Regions from separate parts of the Dethiobacter alkaliphilus AHT 1 genome, predicted to be linked through region 2. Evidence: riboswitches for the same ligand, from Rfam matches in the RefSeq annotation. Region 2 holds a riboswitch; each other region holds the start of a gene.
What was found. A riboswitch is a leader RNA that binds a small molecule or an ion and turns the genes downstream of it on or off. The one in region 2 is predicted to bind cyclic di-GMP.
Positions count from the first base shown of each region.

Region 1 (4,402 bases), on a different contig from region 2:
CTTCAGACCCGTAGTGGGGTCTGTGAGGATTATGCAATGCTATCGGTTGCACTAGCTAGAGCGGCAAACATTCCTGCAAGAGTCGTATACGGGTATGCGGATAGAGGTGGCAGGTGGCCTTCAAGTGGAAGCTATTCTTTGGTCGGTTACAGGCATGCCTGGGTTGAATACAGTCTGGAAGGTCGGGGATGGGTACCTGCAGAGCCCACACGATCGACCTCTAATCTCTACTTTGGCAAACTGCCACATAACGGTTATATCATCCAGAATTATAACAACATGAATCTTAAATTTAACCAAAGCAGTAAAATATCTATTAGTTGGACCCATTCCCTTTATTAAATCTTTATGCAAGCATCTATCATTGGGGATTTATATCTATGCGGAACCCCTATCACCCCCCAAGTGATAGATCCCAATAAGAGAGCCGGACATTTATGTCCGGCTCTCCCCCTTTTTCATTGTATTTCACGAGTTTCCTGCTGAACCTCAATCACCTCAACCAGATCTGCCTTAACAATTAAGCGTCTGCTGTTGGTGGTCATCAGGCAGGTGGTTAAAGTCAGCTCGGCATTGCCGTTAGATTCAATTACATCCCAGTCACGGTTATGTGTAATGAATTGTTTGCGAACGCTGTAGTGATAGCGGTTTGGTCCCAGTGTCAGTATAATTTCATCGCCCGGCTCCAACCTGTCAATCTTCAAAAACCATCCTGCATAACCTGTCCGATGGCCTGCAATCGATACGTTGCCGTATTCAGGGTGTGTGCTTTGAGGATAAAAACCAACTCCACGTCTGAGGTCTTCCTGAGAAACTCCTTGGACAACCACCACATCCAAATCAATATTGGGAATTTCAAGTACACCATTAAATTGTGGGAGTTTGGTAGGGTCTACTTCCATTTCTTCCTGCAGAACGACTGGGTCAATAGATTTGACAGGTTCATATTCGGGAGCTTCACCGACCATAGCTGCCCGTTCTGCGCTTTGATAATAGATTCCCACAGCATATCTGTAGATGGGGGTGGCTACAAGTGCCAAGCCACTGAAGATAAGGAGGACGCTAAAGATGTTAATAGCTCGTTTCATGAAGCCACCTCATTTAAAGATTATATTTCCATTATAATACAACTAGCCTGGGAAAAAAAGAAACCCCGTCGGGGTTTCTTTTTAATTGTTATTTACGCTTGCGTCGACGGAGTACCAAGCCACCTGTAGTCATTGCGGTTCCCAGTCCCAGCATCAGGAAGTCGGTTCCACTGGTTACGGGTAACTCTTCGTCGTCACCGGCAGGAGTCTCATCGGGAAGCTGGCCAACGTCCTCGTCATCGTCGTCACCGGCGGGAGTCTCATCTGGAAGCTGACCTTCGTCATCGCCATTGTCGTCACCGGCAGGAGTCTCATCGGGAAGCTGGCCAACGTCCTCGTCATCGCCATTGTCGTCACCGGCAGGAGTCTCATCGGCAACCTCGCCATCGTCATCGCCATTACCGTTTTCTGCAGCAATTAGTCGATTTGTTATAGTTATTGTGATTGAGGCATCATCTACGGTAAAAGTGTATTCTCCAGAGTCTTCTGTGACTTCATCAGAAAAGCTTACAAATTCATATTTTTCAGCGTCAAATAATTCTTCAATATCATACGTGTCGGGTAGAAGATGGAATTCAGCTCCCAGGGCAACGGTAATTTCTTCAGATATATCATCGCCTATAAGAACAGTGAATGTACCATCATCATCGGAAACGGGATCACCGCCTACGTCTATTACTTCCTTATTTACGGTAACAGTAACAGGAACAGGAGCAGGATCCGGAACATCTTGAGGCATGATATAGAAAGTAACGTGACTGATGTCCGCTTGATTGCCGCCTCTGTTATCGGGTGCCCTTAACCCTTGATCACTAGAAGTTTCTCCATCATAGGAGTACAAGAAGCCGCCAGGGCCCCCTTTAACAAAAACATGTGTAATGGGCAAAGGGTTGGTTTCCCAATCGACATACTTTCCATCCTCAGAAAAAGTAAATTTGATTGTGCCTGTGATCTGTTGTTCATCGATGGTGATGTTGATTGTCTCTTCACCGTCTCGAGGCGGGTCTACTTTTAGCACCTTATAGCTCTCAAGGTATCCAGGGTCATTTCCGGAAATCTCTACCCGTGACTCATATGCCCCATATGCCAATGCTGTAAAACTAACTCCAAAGAACATATAACTCATTAAAGCGATAACCAGACATAAAGCAACTTTATTGTTTTTTAAAGCTTTCATTAATAATTCCTCCTTTTTTTTCCGATCCCTATACCCCCCAAGATATCCCGATCGGATGAGAAATTATTGCTTTCTCACATCACTCCCCTTGTCGATAAAAGTTGTAAATATGAAAATGCTGTAATATGTGCGGGAAAATAAAAAGCACACGGGTTAAATAACCCGTGTGCAGCCGGTTTCACTCTATCTCGCGCGACCCTAAAGTGACCAAATGAGAGTCGCGGTCATTGATTCCGCACACTTGCAGAAAGGAAAAATCTGCATTATTCTGTTTATAAGCTAATTATAGTTTTATAAAGATTGCCTTGTCAATAATGTTATACCAGTTTTAATGGGTTTTAGACATTGATTCATAAAAGGTTAATAATATCTTTTGCTAAGAGGCTTCCTGATGCAAGGGGGAATCAATTATGCAATACGGAATCAGTTTGTCCGGCGTTGCTGATGCATGTGTGCATAGCGGGCGGTGTTTTTGGGGGCAAATACCGGGTTTAATTGGTTGGTATGTATATTGCAAGAGTAAGTTTATAGGTGATGATGTGCACGAGTTATATATTGTAATGAAAACATGCGGAGGGGGTTTGCGTTATGACTCAGGATAAAAGGCAGGAGAACTACGAGTTCTGGCTGGAGCGGGATCAAGAGCTTTTGGCTCGCCGGGAGGAAGCTTATAATGTAGGCGGGGAGAAGCAGCTGCAGAGGCTGGCCAAGCAGGGTAAGATGCCGGCCCGACAATTGGTGGAAATGTTGATTGATGAGGATAGTGATTTTTATGAAGTGGGGCTGGATGCCGGTTATGATATCGGGTATCCGGAGCAGCCGCATATACCCGGTGGTGGTGTTATTACCGGTGTAGGTAAAATTCATGGTAAGGATTGCATGATTTTTGCCAACGAGAGCCGGATGACGGCGGGTACCTACTACCCTATTACGTTAAAGAAGCATATGCGGGCACAGAAGATTGCGGAACAGTGCGGTTTGCCCTGTGTTTATATTGCTGATTCGGGCGGGATTTTCCTGCCGCTGCAGAGAGAGTGCTTTGCCGATGAAGGCATGTTCGGCACCATGTTTTATAATATGACCAGGATGTCTGCCAAGGGGATTAAGCAGTATACCTTAAGTACCGGCGGCAATACCGCAGGTGGCGCGTATATGGTTTACCTGGCCTGTGAATCCATCATGATTGATAAGCTGGCATATGCGTTTCTGGCCGGACCGCCCATGGTGCGTTCAGCTATTGGGGAGGAAGTATCGGCGGAAGATTTGGGTGGGGCGTATGTGCATACCCAGCATTCCGGCGGTTGTGATCATTTTGTCAGTACCCAGGAGGAAGGGATTCAGAAGCTACGGGAAATTATTGCTTTTGACCCGCCGCAGAAGTTTCACGGGCATCGCTTTGAATCGTGGGATGAGCCGCTGTACGGGCCGGACGAGTTGATGGCCAATATGCCGGCGGATCCCTATAAACCCATAGACATTAAAGATGTCATTAAGTGCATTGCCGACGGCAGTTATTTTCAGGAGTATAAGGCCAATTATGCTCCGGGCCGGGGTGACAATATAATTTGCGGTAAGATATGGCTCAAAGGTATGCCGGTGGGCATTGTGGCTTCTAACCGCAACGGTGTTATTTTTCTGGAAGGGGCGCGAAAGGCTACCGAATGGGTGGTGCGCTGCGGTAATGATAAGACTCCGCTTCTGTATATTCAGAATTCACCGGGTTATATGGTGGGCAGTAATGAAGAGTGGAACGGTATTGGTAAGTATGGCTCGGATATGGTGCGGGCCTGCTCATGTGTGGAAGTGCCCAAAATCCAGTGGGTGATTGGTCCGGACCATGGTGCGGCCAACTACGGCATGTGCGGCCGGGCTTATAATCCGCGGTTTGTGTTCCATACCATGCGGGCCAGGACCACGGTAATGGCCGGTAGGACTGCGGCATTTATTTTGGAAAGTATTGAGCGCAAAAATAAGAAGAAACAAGGCGAAGAGATCGATGAGGCAAAAATGACCGAGTTCCGCAACAAGATGGTGGAGCGCTATGACCGGGACGGTCATCCGTATGTGACCGGGTCATTGTTATTCCATGACGGAATTATTACCTGGCCGGAAGCGCGGGATAAACTGGCCAGAGGGT
Region 1 covers NZ_ACJM01000004.1:60,563-64,964, reverse strand. Annotated here, with positions in the region: gene DEALDRAFT_RS04740 (transglutaminase-like domain-containing protein) at 1-342, shown strand, start outside; gene DEALDRAFT_RS15865 (class E sortase) at 459-1,088, opposite strand; gene DEALDRAFT_RS04730 (LPXTG cell wall anchor domain-containing protein) at 1,177-2,178, opposite strand; cyclic di-GMP riboswitch class II at 2,427-2,509, opposite strand; gene DEALDRAFT_RS04720 (acyl-CoA carboxylase subunit beta) at 2,854-4,402, shown strand, end outside.
Region 1: it holds a riboswitch for cyclic di-GMP, as region 2 does, so the genes downstream of both, DEALDRAFT_RS04730 (LPXTG cell wall anchor domain-containing protein) here and DEALDRAFT_RS07790 (cell wall-binding repeat-containing protein) in region 2, are expected to answer to the same signal.

Region 2 (4,402 bases):
CACATACGAACCGTCTACCGTAATGGCCTCAATAGTAGCCATACCCGGATCCACAGGATAAACAAATCCATCTATTACTTTTGCAACACTTTCATTGCTGCTTTTCCAGACAACGCCTTGCTCTGAAGCGTTACTCGGCTCTACTTTTGCCGTAAGTTGTGTGCCGTTTTCACCTAGCTTAAAATTCAAAGCATTATAATTTATCGTCACACCGGATACAGGTACATCAGAACTACCGTTTAGCACATGACTAACTGCTGCAAAAGCATCTATCAGGCCATATCCATAACCAAAATTAGGAGAGCCTGTGAACTCTTGATCTTCTAATGGCCTGGATGTGTCTTTTATTACTTCTTCTAGTTGTTCAATGGTTAACTCCGGCTTTGCTTCCAGTAATAATGCGGCTACCCCGGCAACATGCGGAGCGGCCATCGAAGTACCGCTGGAATAACCATATTCACCTCCGGTAATAGAAGAAAGTATTTGTACTCCTGGAGCCGATATGTCAGGCTTTATATTATCGAAGTAAGGAGATGGCCCCCTGCTGGAAAACATTGCCAAGTAATCATTGTTATCCGTAGCGGCAACAGAAAAACTTTCCGGATAATTTGCAGGGTGTGAAATAGAGCCCGAACCATATGTTCCTAAGTTCCCGGCGGCAAAAACGGGGAGTATCTGCGCATCTCTCCAAGCCTGAACCATTGGCCTAAACCATTCATCATTCTCTCCGGGCACATTACCGCCCCAGGAATTATTTATCACATCAGGAGCTTTGTCAGGATGAGCCACACCATTAATATCTGTAGGAGCTAACATATATTGAGCTGCTGCTAAAATATCAGAGGACTTAGCTGTTCCGTCGGATCCAAAAGCATTTGCTGCAATCCACTTAGCTTCGGGAGCCACACCAAAATAACCTTGCATCTCTTCTACTGAACCTAAAATTGTACCGGTTACATGTGTTCCATGGTTATTAAGATCAATTGGAAGAGCGTGTTGATTAACCGCATCAAACCAATTAAAATCAGGATCAATGCTTCCACCATCATAGCCCCGCCATTTTTCTCTGAGAGCCTCATGGTGCCAATCAACACCAGTATCAATTATACCTATCACCACACCATCCCCGGTTATTCCATATTGATTCCACACAAGGGGCGCATTAATTCTCTCTAAATTCCATTTAACACCATAAACTCCAGATGGTGAAAAACTATTTATACTTTCTATATTTGTATTATGTACCTGAAATTCATTATTGGGCAGAATATTTCCTACATCCGCATGTTGTGCTATAACATCGAGAGCGACCCTATTTACCTTTGCATAAATAAGGTTAACAATGTAGTACTCACGAAATTCTTTAACATTTCCTTTTTCCTGTTCTTCTGATAATAAGTTTATTAAGCTTTTTTGAGTAACTTCTGCATTTTTCTTTAAGGTATTAACTACAGAAACCCTTGCGGCTTTCTTTATTGCTTTTTCGGGCATACCGGCAGGAACTGCTTTTCGCACGTCGGCTGCTGCTTTCTTTGTATCAGCTTGTTCATTGAGTATTATTAAAACATCAACAAACTCATCAGCCTTAAGTGAATCGGTCACCTGAGCACTAATTTTTTGTGAAGTCACACCAACATCAACTCTGCCAGCAAATAGCTGGACGGGCAAATAGATGGTGATTAACGATATGATTACTAAAGTACTTATTAATCTTTTTATTATTTTCATACGGCACTCCTTATTCTTTTGTCAGGCTAAAATATATTATTTCGCCAATATAAGTTACAGTTCCTCTTATCGAACCGTCACTTTTCGTTAAACCTCTGGTTTTAAATTGCTGTCAAAATAAAAAAAAGTTATTGTCAAAGACTCCTAATTACATTATAATGGTAAATATAAACAATCCTTGATAAAGGCAAACCCGTCGAAAGACGGGGACGCAAAGCCACGGGCCTAAAGCATTGCTATGGCAGCCGGGTCGCCGGGGTAGGAACAACCTGCACCTGTGCAGGTTTTTTTATTGCTTCCTACACCCTGGTAATTCACTGGGGGGGGAATAATTATGAAAATGCATTCCGCAAAAATTTGTGTACTGTTGACCTTTTTATTTATTTTCTTTACTGCCACCATCACTGAGGCAGCCACACACAGGCTGTATGGCTCTAACCGTTATGAAACGGCCGTTGAGATATCCCGCAGCGGCTGGGATGCCGCTCACACGGTTTTAATTGCCCGCGGGGATGATTTTCCTGATGCTCTGGCCGGCACTCCACTGGCCTACCAACACGATGCTCCGATCCTGCTGACCCAGCCTAACTCCTTAAATCCATTGACAGCTGCAGAAGTAGACCGGCTTGGTGCCAAAAAAGCTATAATATTGGGTGGGTATGCAGCAGTCTCACAAGCAGTTGAAGACCAATTAACAAACATGGGCCTTACAGTTGAGCGCATAGGTGGGACAAACCGTTATGAAACTGCTCAGCTGATAGCAGAAAATATGCCTTCCAGCAACACAGCCATTATTGCTTACGGACAGGATTTTCCCGATGCTCTCTCCATCGCCTCCTATGCAGCCATTAACGGATATCCCATCCTGCTATCTACAACAGACAGTCTTCCTTCTGCTACTCAAAGCGCTCTCACAGGAATCAGCAACACTATCGTTATCGGCGGATCTCGTGTTATCAGCAACAGTGTCCTCTCCAGCCTGCCGGAACCCCAAAGAATTGCCGGAAGCAGCCGATTTGAGACTGTAGAACAAATATTTCAGACTTTAGACATATCAACCGATAAAGCTTATATAGCCACGGCACTGAACTTTGCAGACGCACTAACTGGCTCAGCTTTGGCAGCAAAAGAACATACTGCTATTCTCCTTGTCCAACCGGAACAGATTCCTCAATCCATTCAAACCATTGTAAACGATACCGGAATCACAAAGTTTACCATACTTGGCGGTGAGAAAGCCGTCTCCGCAAACGCTGTAAATTTACTTGCCTCGGCGCTAAACCCTCCGCTTCCAGAGCGAATTCAAAGAGTGTTTGACCTAACAAATCTTGAACGGGAAAAACATGGACTAGCCCCGCTACAATACCACGCAGAGCTTTCTGAAGTGGCAGAGATAAAGTCTAAGGATATGTACGACAACCAGTACTTTGACCACAACTCACCCATCTACGGTAGCCCCTTTGACATGATGAGCCATTACGGAATTTCATACACCAGGGCAGCAGAAAATCTGGCAGCAGGTTTTCTTTCACCCCAGACCCTTGTTAATGCCTGGATGAACAGTCCAGGCCACCGGGCAAACATCCTAAACCCCAACCTGACTCACATCGGCATCGGATATTATTACAATGCAAATGACCCCAGCAACTTACGCCACTACTGGACACAAATGTTTATCGCGCCCCAATAAAAATAAGCACCCATGGGTGCTTATTTTTGTACACGGAGCCAAAAATTGCTGCTACGTTAAGAAAAAAATCCAACAAAAAGGGAGATCTGCCTCAGATAGCGCAGGGTCTCCCTTTTCTTAGAATCTTACTTCTTCTTAAAGATTATCCTTCAACCAGTCTTCAATGCTTTCACCCACAGCTGCACTGCCGCCAAAAATAGTAACCGAGGTTATGCCACAATCAGCTATGAATTCTTGCAGCACTGTGTTGGGCTCACTGCTGATCCCCCGTACTAAAAGGACACCACTGTTATTCTTTGCCGCCAGCCCCCCACCGGCAATGGCATCGGGAAAGTCCAGTCCTGTGGCCATATATACATGACCGGTACCCGGCGGAAGGAATTTTTCTGCCAAAGCGATGGAGGTTTCGTAGCGGTTGCTGCCGTAGATGCGCTTCGGGTTTGGAAGCTGGCTGAAAACAGCGCTTCCCACCGCCGCATCACCACCGATGACAAAGGTTTCGTTGATAGCCAACTCATTTAACACTTCTTCTGTCGCTGAAGGGAGTCTGTCGTTACGGGTAAGCAGAATGGGGTACCCATTCACAGCGGCATAAGAGCTGGCGGACAGGGCATCAGCAAAGTTGGTGCCCACCGCCACCATAGTGGTATCAAAAACTGCTCCTTCCTCTGCCATCTCTGCCGCAATCAGGGCTGCGGTGGCAAAACGGTTCGGGCCGGCGATACGGTCCACATCCGGAACCAGGGCTGCTAATTCCTGTTCAACTGCTGCAGATATCGCCCCTGTACCGCCCAGGATAATAACGCGGGAAGCGTCCAGACGCTGTATCTCGTCAGTGGTAACACTCTCCAGGCGGTCGGTGCGGGACAGCAGGATGGGAGCATCTAAATGGTAGGCCAGGGGCACCCCTGCCAGAGCATCGGCATAGTCATCACCCCGAGCCAGGATTACGGCATCAGAACCGTCCTGCCAGCCGTTCTGGCT
Region 2 covers NZ_ACJM01000007.1:38,094-42,495, forward strand. Annotated here, with positions in the region: gene DEALDRAFT_RS15980 (S8 family serine peptidase) at 1-1,728, opposite strand, end outside; cyclic di-GMP riboswitch class I at 1,905-1,986, shown strand; gene DEALDRAFT_RS07790 (cell wall-binding repeat-containing protein) at 2,063-3,418, shown strand; gene DEALDRAFT_RS15985 (leucine-rich repeat protein) at 3,554-4,402, opposite strand, start outside.

Region 3 (4,402 bases), on a different contig from region 2:
CAAGACCAGGTAGCCTGGCCGAATTGCTGAGCGCCTTTATATTACCAGTGAAAAAGACATATCTATATATATAAGTCTGGAAGGAGGAAGACGCCTTGGAGCATGTAGATGTGATTGTAATTGGAGCAGGGGTAGTGGGGTTGGCCGTTGCTGCGGAAGTTACTTCCAGATTGCCTGACCGGCAGGTGGTTTTAGTGGAGCGCCACGGTCAATTTGGGCAGGAAACTTCCAGCCGCAACAGTGAAGTTATACATGCGGGCATTTATTATCCCCAAAACAGCTTAAAGGCTCGTCTCTGTGTTGAGGGCAAAGAGCTTTTATATGATTTTTGCCGGAAGCATGGAGTTCCTCATAACCGTTTGGGTAAGTTGGTAATTGCCATCAAGGATGAGGATCTACCCTATTTGCACACTTTGCAGGAGAATGCCCGGGCCAACGGGGTAGAAGATCTATGTTTCCTAAGTGAGAGTGAAGTTAAAAATATCGAGCCCCATATTGCCTGCAAAGGAGCACTTCTTTCCCCGTCTACCGGTATCATTGATACTCACAGCTTAATGAAGAAGCTTGAGTGGCAGGCTCTTCAGGGTGGCACAATGGCAGTCTACGGTCACAATGTGAAAGGCGTGTCGCCGCAGGGGGACTGTTATGTTGTAGAGTTTACTAATCCTGATGGAAGCAGTGGTGCTGTCAAGTGTTCCTGGCTTATTAATTGTGCCGGCCTTAACTCGGACTACATCGCTACTTTACTGGGTATTGACGTAGAAAAAGAAGGCTATAAAATACATCCTTGTAAAGGAGAATACTTTACCATCCGCTCCGGTAAGGGATTGGTTACAAATCATTTGATCTACCCACCACCTGATAAAAAACTTAAGAGTTTGGGAATTCACCTTACCAGAAATCTTGATGGAGGTGTAAGGTTGGGTCCCAGTGCTTTTTATGTGGATGAAATTGATTATTCGGTTGACGAAAATAACGTTGGCGATTTTTATGATGCAGTTAAAGACTATTTGCCCTTTTTAAACATAGAGGATCTGGAGCCTGATATGGCGGGGATAAGGCCGAAGTTGCAGGGTCCTGGAGATCCTTTCCGCGATTTTATTATTCGCCACGAAAACAAGCGCGGCCTCAGAGGGGTTATTAACCTGGTTGGCATAGACTCCCCAGGGCTTACCTGCTGTTTGAGTATCGCGCGAATGGTAGTTAATCTAATAAGTTTTTAACCGGTGCCAAACAGTTTGGCAACCAGGAAAAAACAATGTCAAAAACACTTGTAATTTGCAGGAAAAAGAAGTTATTAAGTTTTTATTTGCTATAGACATCTAGCCACACATCATGATATAAAATAAGTAGAACATGCTTGTTAAAAAAATAACAATCACAGAGGGAGGTGTTTGTATAATTGTCTTCGTTAATTATTTTAGGGGTGATTTAATCTTGATAGTGGGGTTATAAAAAACAATGTCCATATGAAAAATACGATATAATAAATGGCTAATCCCCTAAAGGAGATTAAACTTCTGTATATGGGGGTGGGTTTCGATGTTTATTGGGACATTCAAAAAGGTGTTCTTTGAGAGATCGGAATCAGAATCACAACAGTTAAATATTGAGTATTTTAAGGCAGACTTATCTTTTATCCCAAATGAGATTATTACTAAGGGTCTTCGTTCATATCATAATAAAACCCTGATTAACCACTGCTCTTGTGCAAATAGGAAAACACCTGATTACACAGGCAAGATAGACGGGTATCGGCAAGCTGTTACAGACTATTATGAATTCTGCAATGAACTAAGAAATTTTGCTCTGTTGCAGTACGAAAATAATAAAGTTGATCTGGCACGTAAATGTTATTTGTATTTAATAGAGATAAGTCATGACAAAGCAGAGACTAAACATTTAATTCGAAGCTACGAAATACTCTTCTCACGACATCTTTTACATTCAGACGTTTGTAAAAACTAGACTCATAAACATTGATACAGCAGATAAACGGTAAGCTGATAAAGTAACACAGAAAACTAGTAACCACAGTGGTTTAAGCACTGTGGTTTTTATTTTTTGCTGGTTCATTGGCCAGCTGATTCAGCCCTAAGGCTGAAGGCTTAATTTGTGCTCTTTTTATATGTGAAAATAAGTCTTGAGATATATTGTCCAAATATGGAAGAGGAATTATACTTTAACAAGGTATATATGCCCTACTTTACAGATAGAAATTTTTGATATCACACTGGATAATGGCAAACCTGTTGAAAAGCAGGGACGCAAAGCTAAGGGTCTACGGCACATTTTGTGTCATGACAGCCTGGTTATCGAAAGTGTATTTTTTTTATGGGGCTAATTAATAAGCGGGGGTGATGGGTTACGGAAGTGATGCTGACAGCTGTGTTGTGAAACAAACTATAGCATACTAGGGGGAGCATATGGCTAATTTGAATTTTTCACTTAATAACGTTACTAAGGGTAGAGCCGGTCTCCAATTGAAGTTAACCATCAGTATAATTGTTTTAACTTCTCTTATTTCAGTAGGACAGGGATTTGTTTTAAGCAATATAGAAGCATTTGACTTTCCGGAACGGATTATACAATTAGTATCAATTGCAGCGTCTGTCATTTTCAGTGCGTTTGGAGCTTATTTAATAATCCGCCTGTTTATTAAAAAACCTATTGATTCTTTAAAAACCTTTGCGCAAGATTTGGCCCAAAACGACTTTAGTAAAAAGGTCGAGATTAAGACGGGGGATGAGTTTGAGCTGTTAGGTGCTGTTTTTAATGAAAGCGCCGGCTTTGTAAGTTCGTTAATTAAAGAGATAAACTCACTAACTGATAAAGTCAATGAATCTACCATGTCCCTTGCATCTTCTGCAGAGGAAATCAATGCTTCTTTTGAAGAAGTAGCGGCCTTATCCAATGATTTCGCAAATAATGCCACTGATGTCAGTGAAAACGCCAAGGCGATGAACGAGGCCGGAGGCAATATCGCAAAACGCTCTAAAGAAAGTGATAAAACGCTAAACGACGCAGAAGCACAAATGCAGACCATATCTGATAAGGTAAAAGATCTTAAGAGTTCGGTAACTTCTTTGGATGGTAATGCTCAAAACATCAGCGGTATTACCGAAACCATTAAAAATATCGCCGAACAAACAAACCTGCTCTCCTTAAATGCTGCCATAGAGGCAGCCAGGGCAGGAGAGCACGGCAGAGGTTTTGGAGTTGTTGCCGAAGAAATACGTAAATTAGCCGACCAGTCTTCCAAGTCTGCTTTTGAAATAGAAAGTTTAATCAACGATGTGCAGCTTGAAACAAAGGATGTTGTAAAAACCATAGATGAGAGTGTTGTAGAAGTTGACAGTGGTCTCGAATCAATAAATTCTATGGGATCTGATCTAAAGCTGATAATTAAAAACATTGAGGAAATAGTCGCTCAGATTGAAGAAGTAAGTAATGCGTCTGAACAAATCGGAGTGGGCAGTCAGGAAGTATCTGCAGCTGTTGAGGAACAGACTGCAACAATGCAGGAAGTGGCCACAGCCACAACAGAACTGCAAAACATGGTCAATAAACTGACAAGTATGATATCTGGCTTTAATATTAGCAAAATACATATAGTTGCGCAATGAAAAACCGATTAGAGGCGTGTAATCGGTTTTTTTAATGAAATTATTTTTATTGTTGCCGTTTTTGTTGGAAGATAGCTGTATGGTTAAGAGGTTATGCTGATATTTAAATTTAGATATGCTTTTTTCAGGATAGCAAACAGCCAGATTAAAAAGATTGCCAGGAGTGGGTATTGTAAAAATGTAAAGGGGTAGGGGAGCATTGGCAAAGTTAGAATGGACCAGACAATCCAGCCGGTAAAAACAGATAGAAGGGCAAGAAAAATCAGTCCGGGTTTGGTATTTATTGTATGGACCTTTTTTGAAAGCAAATAAACAGTTAAAGTAAGAATTGGGAGCAAAAGCCAGAGATTTCCCCTGGTTGAATAAGGTCCGAGCCACATGTTTGCAGTATTAATAAAGGAGATGTGTAAGTCTTCTGCGGGTAGTTGGGAGAATGTAGCCGACCATGTTCTGGAGCCGGTTTTCTCCAGAGGCAGTGAACTTGCTAACCGATAGCTGGCCGAGGGCAGGGTGACATTTATCTGCAAATTGTTAAAGGATTGCCAATAGGAGGCTGGTTGGAGCAGGTAAGTTAAGTGATGCGTACCATGGGGAAAACGGGTTTCATCATAGCCCAGTGGATTTTGATAACGAACCTCCAGTAAATGCGTGCCCGGTTGTAATTCCAGTTCGAAGGGGACTCCTGTTATTGATTGTTGATAGCCGCGGTAGTCCTCCGGTTTTTGGTATTGCTCCGACGTGAAGGGATCGTACCAGATGAATTGGGCATCATCTGT
Region 3 covers NZ_ACJM01000010.1:91,197-95,598, reverse strand. Annotated here, with positions in the region: gene DEALDRAFT_RS10410 (cation diffusion facilitator family transporter) at 1-13, shown strand, start outside; gene DEALDRAFT_RS10405 (NAD(P)/FAD-dependent oxidoreductase) at 96-1,223, shown strand; cyclic di-GMP riboswitch class I at 2,233-2,320, shown strand; gene DEALDRAFT_RS10395 (methyl-accepting chemotaxis protein) at 2,427-3,626, shown strand; gene DEALDRAFT_RS10390 (hypothetical protein) at 3,710-4,402, opposite strand, start outside.
Region 3: it holds a riboswitch for cyclic di-GMP, as region 2 does, so the genes downstream of both, DEALDRAFT_RS10395 (methyl-accepting chemotaxis protein) here and DEALDRAFT_RS07790 (cell wall-binding repeat-containing protein) in region 2, are expected to answer to the same signal.